One region of the Lysinibacillus sp. FSL M8-0216 genome, then DNA from elsewhere that is predicted to be linked to it. Evidence: riboswitches for the same ligand, from Rfam matches in the RefSeq annotation. Region 1 holds a riboswitch; the other holds the start of a gene.
What was found. A riboswitch is a leader RNA that binds a small molecule or an ion and turns the genes downstream of it on or off. The one in region 1 is predicted to bind S-adenosylmethionine.

Region 1 (7,615 bases):
CCAAATAGCACAATTTCAGCATCTTTATTCCCGTTTACAATGTCGTCAATCCATGAAACAACATCAAAACGATCATGCCACCCCATGCCGATATAATCACCTTCACTTTGACCATGTCCTCTTGCATCGGGAATTAGCACATGATAGCCCATATCATAAAATTGTTTAGCATACTTAGTCATTTGTGTACCATCACTTGAATAGCCATGGAAAATAATTGCCCATTTGTCCGTGGGCTGGCTGTTTTGGATAGCGTAAGCATGCAGATTAAGAGAATCATAGGATTGAATAGCCTTCTCCTCATAATGCTTGTTAAACCATTGCTCACGGTCCTCTTTCTCTTGAGCCTCATTTGAATTGCTATCAATTAAATTATGGGGGGCATCTAGAACAGCTGTTTTATCAGTATCCGGATTTAATGCCAGATTATAAAAGTAGTTGCCTGCAAAAAAACCAGCACCAATAAATAATGCCAATAATATAGTAATGATTGCTACTAGTAATTTGTATTTTCTTTTCATATGTATCTCCCTATATTAGCTTCATCTATGTTTTATGGGAAAGAAAAAGAGAACGAATTATCTCGTTCCCTTTTCTTGTTCTAGTTGTTATTTTAATGGGCCACCAAGTGTAGTGATGGCTTCAGAAACGTTTGCAAATTTCTGGAAGTTTTCGTTGAATAAACCTGCAAGTTCAGCAGCTTTTGCATCGTATGCAGCTTTATCTGCCCATGCTTCACGAGGATTTAACACTTGTGAAGGTACACCTTCAACTGCTGTTGGGATGTGTAAACCAAATACAGCATCTTGTGTCGTTTCAACATTTGTTAATTTACCATCGATAGCTGCGCGCACCATTGTACGTGTATAAGAAAGCTTCATACGGCTACCAGTACCATATTCTCCACCAGTCCAACCAGTGTTCACTAGGAATACCTGTGCGCCATGTTCGTCAATTTTTTGACCTAACATTTCTGCATAAACTGTTGCAGGAAGTGGAAGGAATGGAGAACCGAAGCAAGTAGAGAATACTGGTTCTGGCTCTGTTACACCACGTTCAGTTCCAGCAAGTTTTGAAGTGAAACCACTTAAGAAGTGATACATAGCTTGCTCTTTTGTTAATTTACTGATAGGAGGTAAAACGCCAAACGCATCAGCTGTTAGGAAGATGATTGTTTTTGGATGACCTGCTACAGAAGGATCAACAATGTTTTCGATGTATTGAATCGGATAAGCTACACGTGTATTTTCTGTTAATGATCCATCATCATAATCACAAATACGAGTTTCTGGATCAACAGCTACGTTTTCTAAAACAGAGCCGAAGCGGATTGCATTGTAGATTTCTGGTTCTTTCTCAGCAGAAAGGTTGATCGTTTTTGCATAGCAACCACCCTCAATATTGAATACACCATTATCAGACCAGCCGTGTTCATCGTCACCGATAAGCTTACGGTCTGGATCAGCGGATAATGTTGTTTTACCAGTACCAGATAGACCGAAGAATAATGCTACATCGCCAGCTTCACCAACGTTTGCTGAACAGTGCATAGAAAGGATACCTTGTTGTGGTAATAAGTAGTTCATAATACCGAAAATAGATTTTTTCATTTCACCAGCATATTCAGTACCACCAATTAAGATAATTTTCTTTTCAAGTGATACAATGATGAATGTTTCAGAAGCAGTACCGTCAACCGCAGGATCTGCTTTAAAGTTAGGAGCTGAGATGACAGTGAAGTCTGCAACATGCGAAGCTAATTCGTCTTTAGTTGGACGGATAAATAATTGATGAGCGAAAAGGTTGTGCCAAGCGTATTCATTAATAACTTGGATGCTTAATTGTGAATCTTTGTCAGCACCAGCAAAGCCTTTGAATACAAATAATTCATCTTGTTCTTTTAAATATTTTATTACTTTTACATACAGGTTATCGAACACTTCAGAGGAAATTGGTTGATTGACTTTACCCCAGTCAATTTGATCTTTTGTGCTTTCTTCTTCTACTGTATATTTATCTTTAGGTGAACGACCAGTGTATTTGCCAGTTTCTGCACGAACTGCGCCATCTACTGTTAACATTGCCTCACCACGAGAAGTAGCTTTTTCTGCTAATTGTGGTACTGAAAGTTGAACGTTAATGTTACCGCCGCTTAATAATTCCTTCAGTTCGTTTGCAATTTCTACTGAATTCATCGATTAAATACCATCCTTTTTTATAGTATTCCCTTGATTTAGAGGGATTTTTTCTTAATTTCAAAAATAGTATAACACAATTGGTTAAATAATCTATACTAATTAAGAAATTATTTTAGAGTTTTTATTACTTTTCAATAAACTGACAAAAAATAATGTTTTTCGAGTAGAAAACATTCAATGCTACAGTAAATTGTCTAAAATTTGAGCCACACATATGTTACCACAAGATGCTAGGTATGTTGTAGGGATTAATTTTCTTCTGTTTACATCATCACCCAAGAATGAAAATTTTTATGGTGATTATTTGTTCCTTCCTTACTATACAGTAATACATAAGAAAATATTTGACAACGTTCTACCTTTTCAGTAACATGAAAATTGAACGGATACTCTTATCCCGAGCTGGTGGAGGGTCAGGCCCTGTGAAACCCGGCAACCTGCATGAATTATTTCACGACATGCGTTGGTGCCAACCTGATGCAAGGGAAAATCCCTTGAACGATAAGAGTGAAAGGTAACGAAGTCATTATTCCTTTCCTCATGTATAGTAACGTGAGTAAAGGATTTTTTTATTGTTAAAAATCAATGTAAAGGTAAGTATATGTAGTTCTTTCCTTATTATAATGACGGATCTTTCGAAATCCTCGTGTTAAAAGTAGCAGTTATTTTTTCACGTAAAGTGAAATGACAACAACAGCGGCTTGAGAGTTCAATCCTTAGGAGCGGACTTGACATGGGTAATGAGTACCGTATTCAAATACTTTTTGTAAGAGTAATAGGAGGAAAACTAAATGACAAAACGTCGACTGTTTACATCAGAAAGTGTAACAGAAGGGCATCCAGATAAAATTTGTGACCAGATTTCGGATGCCATATTAGATGCTATTTTAGCAGAAGATCCAAATGCACGTGTAGCGTGTGAGACAACTGTAACAACAGGATTAGTATTAGTAGCGGGAGAAATTACTACTTCTACTTATGTAGATATCAAAGGTATTGTACGTGATACTGTGGCAGAAATCGGATATACACGTGGGAAATATGGCTTTGATGCTGAAAATTTAGCGGTACTTGTAGCAATTGGTGAGCAATCTCCAGATATTGCTCAAGGTGTTGACCAAGCTTTAGAGGCTCGTGAGGGTTCTATGACAGATGCAGATATTGAAGCAATTGGTGCAGGGGACCAAGGCTTAATGTTTGGCTATGCATGTAATGAAACACCTGAGCTAATGCCGTTACCAATTAGCTTAGCTCATAAGTTAGCACGTCGTTTAACTGAAGTTCGTAAATCTGGTGAGCTAGCTTATTTACGCCCCGATGGTAAAACACAAGTAACAATTGAATACGATGACAATAACGTACCTGTACGTGTCGATACAATTGTTATTTCAACACAGCATGATGAAGAAGCAACACTTGAACAAATTCAGGCTGATCTAAAACAACTTGTGATTGCTCCTGTTGTGCCAAGCGAATTATTAGATACAAAAACAAAATACTTTATCAATCCGACTGGCCGTTTCGTCATTGGTGGGCCAAAAGGAGATGCTGGTTTAACGGGCCGTAAGATAATTGTTGATACATACGGTGGCTATGCACGACACGGTGGCGGTGCATTCTCAGGTAAGGATGCAACAAAAGTTGACCGTTCAGCTGCCTATGCGGCACGTTATGTAGCTAAAAATATTGTAGCAGCTGGTTTAGCAGAACGCGCTGAAGTCCAGTTGGCGTATGCAATTGGCGTGGCACAGCCTGTTTCCATTGCTGTTGATACATTTGGTACAGGAAAAGTGAAGGAAAGCGAAATCGTAGAATGGGTTCGTGAGCTATTTGATTTACGCCCAGCAGGAATTATTAAAATGCTTGATCTTCGTCGTCCAATTTATAAACAAACTGCAGCCTATGGTCACTTCGGTCGTACAGATTTAAATGTACCATGGGAACAAACTGATAAAGCTGACGCATTACGTGTAAAAGCACGTCTGTAAACTATTGTGCTAAAGTGCTGAAGTCGTTAGAAAATTATTCTAATGTATGATGAACAAAAGGGGCTTTTCTGCCCCTTTTGTTTTTTTGCAAAAATGCCCCGCCTTTATTCCTTGAACAATGGTCATGGAAAGCGAGGGATTTTTTATAATGAATGTATTCTTTATAAGCTTTTATTTTTGTAGAGATTTATAATACTGACCTTTTTCTACGTATTCACGTACGATACGCTCCATATCCTCTTTATCCTCAGCGTTTAATTCTCGGACAACTTTCGCTGGACGACCTAATGCTAAGCTATTTGGAGGTATGACTTTACCAGGAGGCACAAGACTTCCGGCTCCAATAAATGCACCCTCTCCAATCTCTGCTCCGTCTAAAATAATGGAGCCCATACCGATTAAGGCATTTTTTCGAATGGTACAGCTATGTAAAGTCACTTGGTGTCCTACTGTGACCTCATCTTCAATGATGAGTGGAAACCTAGGACTTTGATGTAAGCAGCAAAGATCTTGGATACTTACCCGTTCACCAATAATTGTTGGTGAAACATCGCCACGAATTACGGTATTAAACCAAATAGTTGTTTCAGCTCCAATTGTTACGTCTCCGGTAACAGTTGCATAATCGGCAATAAAAACAGATGGATCGATCTTTGGTGTTTTATCTTTAAATGGATAAATCATGAGAATCGCCTCTTTTCTTTCTGTAGATATAGTATTATCGTATCAAATACGCAACTTTAAGGAAATATAAAATTAAAATGTGCTGTTATTTCGATATAATCAAATTGTAATTATTTTTTAGGAGGACTATGTGAATGTGGAAATGGGAAGCTGATGGACAAGCAAAGGCTGTGATTGCTATTCTTCATGGTGCTTATGAAAACCACCGTTGGTATGCATGGCTTATAGAAAAATTAAGAATGGAAGGCTTCCACATAGTCATGGGGGATCTACCGAATCATGGCATCAATGCAAGATTTGCGCGTGTCCATGATGAGGACTTCAAATTGTACAATAAATATACAAGAAATCTCATTGAGAATGCCTTTTCATATAATTTGCCAACCTTTGTAATAGGGCATGGATTAGGCGCTACTTTAGTTCTTCATACCATGCAAAAGAAAAAGTATGAGTGTGCAGGTATTATTTTGACATCACCCTGGCTGCATTTGAAGCTTTTACCAGGTAAATTATCAAATGCTTTAACGAGTTTGAGTGCATTAACAGCAAATGTTAAATTGACGCATGACCTGACATTTGAAACATTAACGCGCAGTGTTGAGGGTAGAGAGGAAATGAAGGATGATATTCCATTTATGTCTGTTGTTTCAGTGAAATGGTATCGTGAGCTTCAACAGATGATGAAAAATTTAGTTATGCTACCTAAGCATGAATTTCCTAATATGCCTATGTTAATTATGACAGCTGAAAAAGATAAAATTACGGAAACTCGACAAATGCGCAATTGGCTTCATCAGCAAGAGCTAACCGAGTTTCAATTTAAAGAATGGGCAAATTGTTATCATAATTTATTTCATGAAGTAGAGCGTGAAGAGATTTTTATGTATATTCGAGATTTTATCAATAATGCTCTTAGACGGATTGGATATATAATAAAATAGTTTCGACACCTTCCAAATAATAGGATCCTTACTTAAATATTGTTACTTAAATATAATATTGTAATTTTCTGAAAAGTGTAATAATATAGTGACTTAAAGTAAGGTAATTCAAATTGGAGGGGTAAGATGGATGTAGTTGTTGGCAAATTGAATGACATATTATGGGGACCTTGGTTTATTTATGGTATCTTGTTGATTGGGCTTTTTTTCTCAGTCATTACAAGATTCCTGCAAGTAAGACTTATTAAAGATATGTTTGTGTTAATGTTTAAGGGGGAGAAATCAGAAAAGGGGATTTCCTCCTTCCAAGCAATGTCTATCGCACTATCGGGTCGTGTAGGTACAGGGAATATTGCCGGTACTGCAACAGCTATTGGGATGGGTGGACCTGGTGCTGTCTTTTGGATGTGGGCAATTGCTTTTATTGGTGCGGCAACCGCATATGTAGAATCAACATTAGCGCAAATCTATAAAGAAGAGAAAGATACTGAATATCGTGGTGGACCGGCCTATTACATAGAAAAAGGAATGGGTCAAAAATGGTTTGCAGTGATTTTCGCTGTAGCTGCTTTGATTGCTATGTTAATACTTATGCCAGGTGTGCAATCGAATGCCATTGCAGGAGCTGTTGAAAACGCTTTCGGTATTGAAACTTGGATTACAGGACTAATTATTGTCGTTTTACTTGGTGCTATCATTATTGGGGGCGTTAAATCGATTGCCAACGCTGCACAGGTAATTGTACCGTTCATGGCAATAGCCTATATTATTATGGCAATTATTATAATCGCTATGAATATTTCAGAGGTACCATCCGTCTTTGCTTTAATTTTCTCAAGTGCATTTGGAGCACAAGAAATATTTGGAGGTATTATTGGCTCCGCAATTGCTTGGGGTGTGAAACGAGGAATCTATTCAAATGAGGCTGGTCAAGGGACTGGGGCGCACCCAGCTGCCGCAGCAGAAGTATCCCACCCTGCTAAACAAGGGATTGTCCAAGCAGCGTCTGTATACATTGATACCTTATTAATTTGTTCAGCTACAGCCTTTATGATTTTATTTACGGGTATGTATAATGTACAAGATGAAAAGGCAGCCGAAGGAACAGATCCATTTATCCATGTTGGGGAATTCAATAAAGGCGGCTTAACGGGTGATGAGCAAATGACATTTGCTAAGAGTATTCAGGAAGGTGCTGCGTATACGCAATATGCAGTTGAATCATCCTTACCTGGACTTGGTGCACCATTTGTAGCTATCGCACTATTCTTCTTTGCCTTTACAACGATTATGGCGTATTACTATATCGCTGAAACAAATGTGGCTTATTTATTTAGAGGTAGTACCGAAAAGGTCTTCATCTGGATTGCGAAAATAGCGATTTTAATTGCAGCATTCTATGGCACAATCCGTACGTCTGGACTCGCTTGGGCAATGGGGGATGTAGGTCTTGGTCTGATGGTATGGATTAACGTTTTAGCCATTTTAATTATTATGAAACCGGCTATCGTTGCTTTAAAAGATTACGAGAAACAGAAAAAAGAAGGAAAAGACCCTGTCTTTGATCCTCGTAAACTAGGCATTAAAGGCGCAGATTTCTGGGTAGACTATAATGAAAAACGTAAAAATAAATAGGTAAAGAGAAAGGCTAACTAATAGTTCCCACTATACTATTAGTTAGCCTTTTAAATTGTCTATAAATTAGGATAATCCTTCATCTTTTCTAACGCAATGACGAATGGAGGGTCATTTTGCTGATTGAGAAATTCGTATTTTAAGACATGGACATATTTTTGTGGAAGTT
Region 2 (7,615 bases), 1.4 Mb from region 1:
ATAATCTATCGCATATTTATAAACGGCTATATCTGTTTCAGGCTCAAGTCGTTTTCTTAGTTGAGTGCAAGCAGCATTTAGTTCTTCAATTTTTAAAAATAAACCTCTTACACTTCTCTTATGTTGTTGTTCTAAGGTACGAGCAAGATGTTTATTGATATAGGACATTGCTTGTATAACTCCCTTCGTAAATAAGTAATCATTTATTAATATGAATGGAATTGTTTGAAAATGGAAGAGTCTTTACGTTTAATTTATTATTGTACTTAATAGATATATCGAGACATAATGACTAGAGTTTATACAAATTAGTATCGATATTATGAAAAAAATGGGGTTATTATCATTCGATAGTAACCCCATTTTAGAAAAAAGTTGTTTATTTCCAGTTAAATCCTTTCGTAGCTAAAAAATCTTTTATATGAGGACGACGTTGCTCAATTAAAAAATCAGCCATTTGCTTTGTCCAATTATCGATTTTTCTGTTAGATGATCGACTATTATAATAGGCTTCCATTGTCTCATTATATGCTGGTAAAAGTTCATCATACTTCTCGGCATTGTATTCATTTTCATGTAATACGGCAGACACAGGCAAACGTGGTTTTACCTCATTACGACGAACAGGTACACCAATTGTTAGACCGAACAACGGGAAAACGTGATCAGGTAAATTAAATAAATCGCTTATTTCTGAAGGGTTATTGCGCACTCCTCCAATATAGCAAATGCCATATCCCATTGATTCTGCTGCAATAACAAAGTTTTGTGCAAACAATGATACATCAGCAACTCCAACAAGGACATTTTCGGCTGAATCTGCCACGATATCTACTCCCTCTAACTTACCTGCCATTTGTAGGCGTTTGAAATCAACGCAAAAAACAAAGGCTCCACCAGAAGTTTCATACTGACGGGGATTCCCAGAGAGTAATCCTAATTTCTCTTTTTTGTCTGCATCTGTTACCCATATAACACTATAGGCTTGCACAAAATGTGACGTGGCAGCCATTTGGGCTGTTGCGATTAATTCTTCAATAATTTCTTTTGAAATCGGGTTTCCATCATAGATTCTTACTGAAGAATGGTTTCGTAATAATTCTTTAACCATTTGTCTACTCTCCTTTGTCACTTATATATCAAGAGCATAGCACGCTTTCCAATCAAAATCGATTAAAGAGGGGTAGATAATTATATTTAAATAGTTTGGAAATGTAGAAATTATCTCGGAAAGTTAAATATTTCATTTGATATAGATTAAATATTCTAAATAGTATAAAATTATATAATCGGCTTTTTATTTGGTTGTGCTACCAAAAATTAGATTATTCTTATGCAGAAGAGGAGTGGGGTTAGCTCTTTTAATTAAGGATAAAGCCTCCTGCCTATTTGTTTGAAGCAGAGGTAATTTTGATGACAGAGATAATGGAACCAAATACTAGTTGAACAAAAATAAAGTGGGATGGAGGAATAAGGAATGGAAGAAAAGTTAGCGAAAAAGCTTCGTCATGAGCAATTACGAGGCAAGGTTGTAACAGCAGAAGAAGCAGCATCTTGGATTAAGGATGGCATGGTATTAGGGATGAGTGGTTTCACTCGTGCTGGAGATGTAAAAGTTGTACCTCTTGCTCTTGTAGAGAAAGCTAAAAAAGAGAGCTTCCAGGTAGATATATATACAGGAGCATCTCTAGGCCCTGAGGTAGACCAATACCTAGCGGAGGCTGGCGTTATTCGCAAGCGAGGACCTTTCCAGGCAGATGCTGGTATTCGCAATAAAATTAATAGTGGTGATATCACATTTGTAGATGCACATTTATCTCATAATGCGGAGTTGGTTCGCCAAGGCATTATAGGACCTATTGATTTTGCAATTATTGAAGCGGCTGCTATTACAGAAGATGGCTTATTAATTCCTACAACTTCAGTTGGTAACTCTCCGATTTTTGTGCAAGAGGCAGATCAAATCATCATTGAATTAAACATAGCACAACTTGATGCATTAGAAGGTGTTCATGATATTTTCGTTCCTGCACAACAGGGGAAACGGGACCCAATCCCTTTGCAAAATGTGTCTGATCGTCTCGGTACAATTGGTATTCCGTTAGATTTAGATAAAGTAAAAGGTATCGTAGTTTCTGATATTTTAGATGCGCCATCAACGATCGTTCCTGCTGATGAGGAAACGGATATTATGGCTAATCATCTGTTAAACTTCCTACGAGAAGAGATTAAAGTTGGACGTTTAACAACAAGCTTGCGTCCAATTCAATCTGGGGTTGGATCAGTGGCGAACGCAGTGTTACTTGGTTTTAAAGATTCTGAGTTTGAGAACCTAGAAGTATTCTCAGAAGTACTTCAAGATGCAGTATTTGAATTAATCGATGCAGGAAAAGTGAATTTTGCTTCTGCTACTTCCATTACCCTCTCTGAACAAGTAGGAAACCGTGTTTATGGGAATTTTGACAAGTATGCGGATAAATTAGTACTGCGTCCACAAGAAATTTCTAACCAACCAGAAATTATTCGTCGACTCGGTTTGATTTCAGTAAATACGGCATTAGAAGTTGATATTTACGGAAATGTTAATTCTACACATGTTTCTGGCACTAAAATGATGAATGGTATCGGGGGATCGGGTGACTTCGCCCGCAATGCGCGTTTAGGTATTTTTGTGACTAAATCCTATGCTAAGGGTGGGAATATTTCGAGCATTGTCCCAATGGTATCGCATGTGGATCATACAGAGCATGATGTTGATGTTATCGTAACAGAGCAGGGAGTGGCTGATTTACGCGGGCTTGCTCCGAGAGAACGTGTAGGTCTAATTATTGATCATTGTGCTCACCCTGACTATCGTGAGCAGCTATGGCAATATTTTAACGACGCTAATGAGGCAACTGGTGGACATCATACGCCACATGATCTTGAAAAAGCGCTGTCATGGCATGTCAATTACGCAAAAAGTGGGACAATGAAAGACCCAGCTTTATCAAAATAGAATTCTAATAAAAAGGCCTTGAAGGACAGCTGCTCCCTCAAGGCCTTTTGTTGTATAAGTTTATCTAAGACGATTAGAGTTTAAAGTAGGCCAATCCATTTCCAATAAGTTGCAGAGAACAGCAAAATTAGGAGGAAGCCGAGAATCGTTAGTGGGATACCTGATTTCAGGAAATCCTTTGTTGTAAACGCTCCTGTACCATAGGCAAGCATATTTTGTGGTGCACTAATTGGTAATAGGAAACCAAAGCTAATAACAAATTGTTGTACAATAACAAAACCAACCTGATCAACATTAGCTGTTAATGTGGAAGCTAACACGATAAACACTGGTATAAGTGCAGAGGCTAAGCTTGTTGCACTAGCAAAACCTAAATGAATAAGAATATTAAATAATGTTACGATAGCAATCGTAGCAAGAATTGGCATAGTATCTAGACCGAGTGAACCAAAAACTTTATCTGATAACCATGATGCACCTTTTGTATTCAGCAAAATAGTTCCGAGCATAATACCTACTGCAAAGACAATGATTGTTCCCCAAGGGATATGAGGTTCAACTTCCTTCCATGAATAAACGCCGATTTTAGGCATTAGTAGTACAGCAATGGCGATAATTGTAACCGTTGTTGTATCAAATGGATGGAGCTTGCCTTCCGTTGCCCAGAAAAATAGTAAAACTAATGATGTAACGATCAACCGAATCTCAGGTGCTTTTAACGGCCCAAGCTCAGCCAATTGTTTCTTGATGACTTCTTTACCACCATCAATATTGCTCGTCTCAGGCTTAATAAGCGTAATCATAATGAAAAATAAGGCTACTGACATAATAATCGAGAATGGGGCAGCATAAAGTAACCAAGCACCCCATGAAATATTCACATTAAATTGCTCTTGGATGAAATTCAAAGCAACCATATTTTGCGCTGCCGCAGTTTTAATACCGATATTCCAAATGGAGACGGCTTGTACAGAAGTAATAACGAGTAAAGCAGCAAGTCGACTATCACGTGGTAAACCGAATGCTGCGACCATTCCAAGAAGAATAGGGACTACTGCGCCAGCACGTGCAGTAGCTGAAGGAACAAAAAATGCAAGGGCAATTGAAACTAATATTGCACCGAAAACTATGGCTTTTGTTTTTGTTCCTACAAGTGAAAGAATCCAAAGAGCAAGTCGTTTATGCAAATTGGTAATTTGCATGGCTGCTGCTAGAAAAAGAGCCGCTGCTACTAGGGCCACGGCAGAGTTACTAAAACCACTTAATGATAGTTTTAAGGCGCTAGCAGTACCTAGTTGTGTTGTTGGATCATCCATGGATGGTGCAAGTCCTAGTAAAACAGTGACGAGTGCGATAATCATTGCAGAGCTAACAGGATATGAAACGGCCTCTGTTACCCACAGGATAACCGCGAAAGCTAAAATGGCTAAAGCGCGCTGTCCGGATACAGGTAGCTCACCGTTATTAGGTAAAAAAATAATGATAATTAATAAAGCAAAAGCCAACCCAATCCATAAAGGCTTTAAATTACGCTTCGTTGTTGTTTGTTTAGGTGAAGACATATTTTCTCATCCCTTCTACGTCTACGTAAAAATGACGGTTATTATCCATAACATCGGTCAGTATAATGTTTTTTTAAGATAAGAATTCGTCCATTTGTTGTATAGAATGAAAAGAAGCGAAATATGTCTGTTTTACAGCTTTAATAGTAATTAAAGAGATAATTTATGGTCATAAAAAATACAAATATCTCCTAAAAAATATTATTTCTTTTTCTTGAAGGCAGAAGTAACTTTAGGTTCGGTTCCATTGATTAAACGTTGAATATTTTCAATGTGCAAAATAATAGCAATAGCAAAAAGTAGAATGGCAATAATGGTCGGGCCAAGCCCAGGAATCCATAAATAAGTAGCGGTACAAAAAATGAGGTAAAACTCTAATACCCCAACAATTAAATAGTTCGTTGCAAAAGATAAAATAATAAATAGAATAAGTGCAAATAAACCAATCTTCCAATCAACCGCAAGTAAAATTCCAATGATAGAGGCAGTCCCTTTTCCACCATTGAAGCCCATATAAAAAGGGAAATTATGCCCCAAAATAACCCCTGCAGCTATCAAATAGGTGAGGAGCCATGTTTGTTCTGCTGTTAAATGTGTTGCATCTGTTAAATAAAAATGTGCACCGACGATGGCTACGACGCCTTTGCCAATATCGATAAGAGCTACTAAAACGCCATATTTCCAGCCGAGTGAAAGCGTAGCATTAGAGGCACCAGCATTGCCATGGCCAGCTTTTTTTAAATCAACCCCGGATAAAAATTGTGCCACTTTAGAGCCGTGAATACAGCCAATCAAATAGCCAACAACTAGAAAACAGATCACGGCTTTTACCATAAAAATACTCCTTTCAAATTTTTTTTAAAATAGTGTATGCGTTCTTACTACGTAAAAGAGCAGACAGAAGTTTCGGAAAAAATAAAATTTAGATGTTGACAGAAAAAAACTCTATGCTTATACTTTGTAACAACGATGGAAATTGAATCTCATACTCTTATCAAGAGCGGCGGAGGGATAGGCCCTATGATGCCCGGCAACCAGTAGGTGATGAACTTACTAAGGTGCTAATTCCTACAGATTCTTACTTGGATCTGGCAGATAAGGGGAGGAAAACTTGCAACCGCAACCCTCTTCTTAGCTGAAGAGGGTTTTTGTTTTCTACAGAAAAATCCTCCTCATCTCCGGTACCATCGTAAAAAAATAACCAAATGGAGGTACACAATGACAAATTTTAAACCAGAAACACTGCTGTTACATGGCGGTCAAGAACCAGACCCAGTGACGGGTTCTAGAACAGTTCCTGTTTACCGTTCAACTGCTTTCGTTTTTAAAGACACTGCTCATGCGCAACGTCTTTTTGCCTTAGAGGAAGCGGGAAACATTTACACGCGAATTACGAATCCGACAGTGGATGTTTTTGAAAAGCGTGTGGCTTTATTAGAAGGTGGGACGGCAGCAGTAGCACTTTCATCTGGTGCAGCAGCTATTGCATTTTCTATTTTAAATCTAGCTGGAGCAGGAGATGAAATTGTAGCAGCCAGTTCTTTATATGGTGGTACGTATAATTTATTCGCTAATACATTACCAAACTATGGTATTAAAACGATTTTTGTAGATGAAACAAACCCAGAGAATTTTAAGGCTGCCATTACTGATAAAACAAAAGCTGTCTTCGCAGAAGTTTACGGTAATCCAAGCTTAAAGGTTTTAGATATTGAAGCTGTAGCTAAGATTGCACATGACAACAGCTTACCATTAATTATCGATAGTACATTTGCTTCTCCTTATGGTTCTACACCAATTGACTACGGTGCAGATGTGGTAGTTCACTCAGCAACTAAATGGATAGGTGGCCATGGGACAACTCTAGGCGGTGTTGTTGTAGACGCTGGTAAGTTTGATTGGACTAGTGGGCGATTCCCAGGCTTTACAGAGCCGGATGCTTCTTACCATGGTTTACGCTATGGAATAGATACAGCTTCTGCAGCATTTGCTACAAAGCTGCGTGTACAGCTGTTACGTGATTTTGGACCAACGTTAAGTGCAGATGCAGCTTTCAATCTATTACAAGGTTTAGAGACGCTTCATTTGCGTATCCCTAAACACAATGAAAATGCTTTAGCTGTGGCTGAATATTTACGTAACCACCCATCTGTGGAGTATGTAAATTATAATGGCCTGGAAGATTTTCCAACACATGAGTTGGCGAAAAAGTATTTAAAAAATGGCTTCGGCTCAGTGCTTACATTTGGCATTAAAGGTGGACGTGAAGCAGGACGAAAGCTTATTGATCATGTAAAGCTGTTTTCACATGTGGCAAATGTAGGGGATGCTAAGTCGCTAATTATCCATCCAGCATCTACTACACACCAACAATTATCAGCAGATGAACTAATTCAAGCTGGCGTAACCGAATCGCTCATTCGCTTATCAATCGGTTTAGAGGCAGTGGAGGACATCATTGCAGATTTAGAGCAGGCTATTACTCAGGCAACAGCAACAACTGAACAAACAGTAGAAGCGTAATATAGAATGACAGGCGAGTGTTGTAGCGTTTACGTATTTTCTCATTCGAATAGCCTCATTTGGTATACGTCAAACGTTGCTACATTAACCAATTACCTCATCCGGTAATTATCAGAACCTTTTAAAAAATAATACCAAGTAATTTTATATGTATTATTGACTTTGTTAAAACCTTGTTATATACTTGGAATTAAGTTAAGTGTTCGGAAAAACCTCGTTGAAAAGGTAAATGTTTTCATAAGTGCTCCCCCCACTTTTGAATAGATAGGAGAGTAGTTACATAGCCAGTGGCTACTCTTCAAAAAAACTGATGATAAAGGAGTGTTTAAAATGGGTAATCTCTATAGTGCGCAAAACATTGCATCTTATCTAATTTATGAACTAAATGAAGGGCATGTATTTGTTAACAATCAATCCATTCAACACATCCTTACATTAGTGGAACATAAATGGCAGCAAATTTTTGGTCATTCAGCATATCAGGAACAGGTTTGCGCAGATGATATTGGCTATACGATTAAGGAAATTTATG

Region 2: another riboswitch for S-adenosylmethionine. It lies ahead of MKX57_RS01840 (O-acetylhomoserine aminocarboxypropyltransferase/cysteine synthase family protein); the one in region 1 lies ahead of metK (methionine adenosyltransferase).

What each region holds. Positions count from the first base shown of each region.
Region 1 is NZ_CP152007.1:3,759,860-3,767,474, reverse strand. It holds gene MKX57_RS18560 (alpha/beta hydrolase) at 1-521, opposite strand, end outside; gene pckA (phosphoenolpyruvate carboxykinase (ATP)) at 609-2,195, opposite strand; SAM riboswitch class I at 2,588-2,706, shown strand; gene metK (methionine adenosyltransferase) at 2,990-4,186, shown strand; gene MKX57_RS18545 (gamma carbonic anhydrase family protein) at 4,358-4,870, opposite strand; gene MKX57_RS18540 (alpha/beta hydrolase) at 5,005-5,811, shown strand; gene MKX57_RS18535 (alanine/glycine:cation symporter family protein) at 5,938-7,446, shown strand; gene MKX57_RS18530 (class I SAM-dependent methyltransferase) at 7,506-7,615, opposite strand, start outside.
Region 2 is NZ_CP152007.1:370,135-377,749, forward strand. It holds gene MKX57_RS01815 (hypothetical protein) at 1-168, opposite strand, end outside; gene chrR (class II chromate reductase ChrR) at 380-1,111, opposite strand; gene MKX57_RS01825 (succinate CoA transferase) at 1,478-2,998, shown strand; gene MKX57_RS01830 (DASS family sodium-coupled anion symporter) at 3,079-4,560, opposite strand; gene MKX57_RS01835 (glycerol-3-phosphate acyltransferase) at 4,762-5,394, opposite strand; SAM riboswitch class I at 5,549-5,662, shown strand; gene MKX57_RS01840 (O-acetylhomoserine aminocarboxypropyltransferase/cysteine synthase family protein) at 5,779-7,083, shown strand; gene MKX57_RS01845 (hypothetical protein) at 7,414-7,615, shown strand, end outside.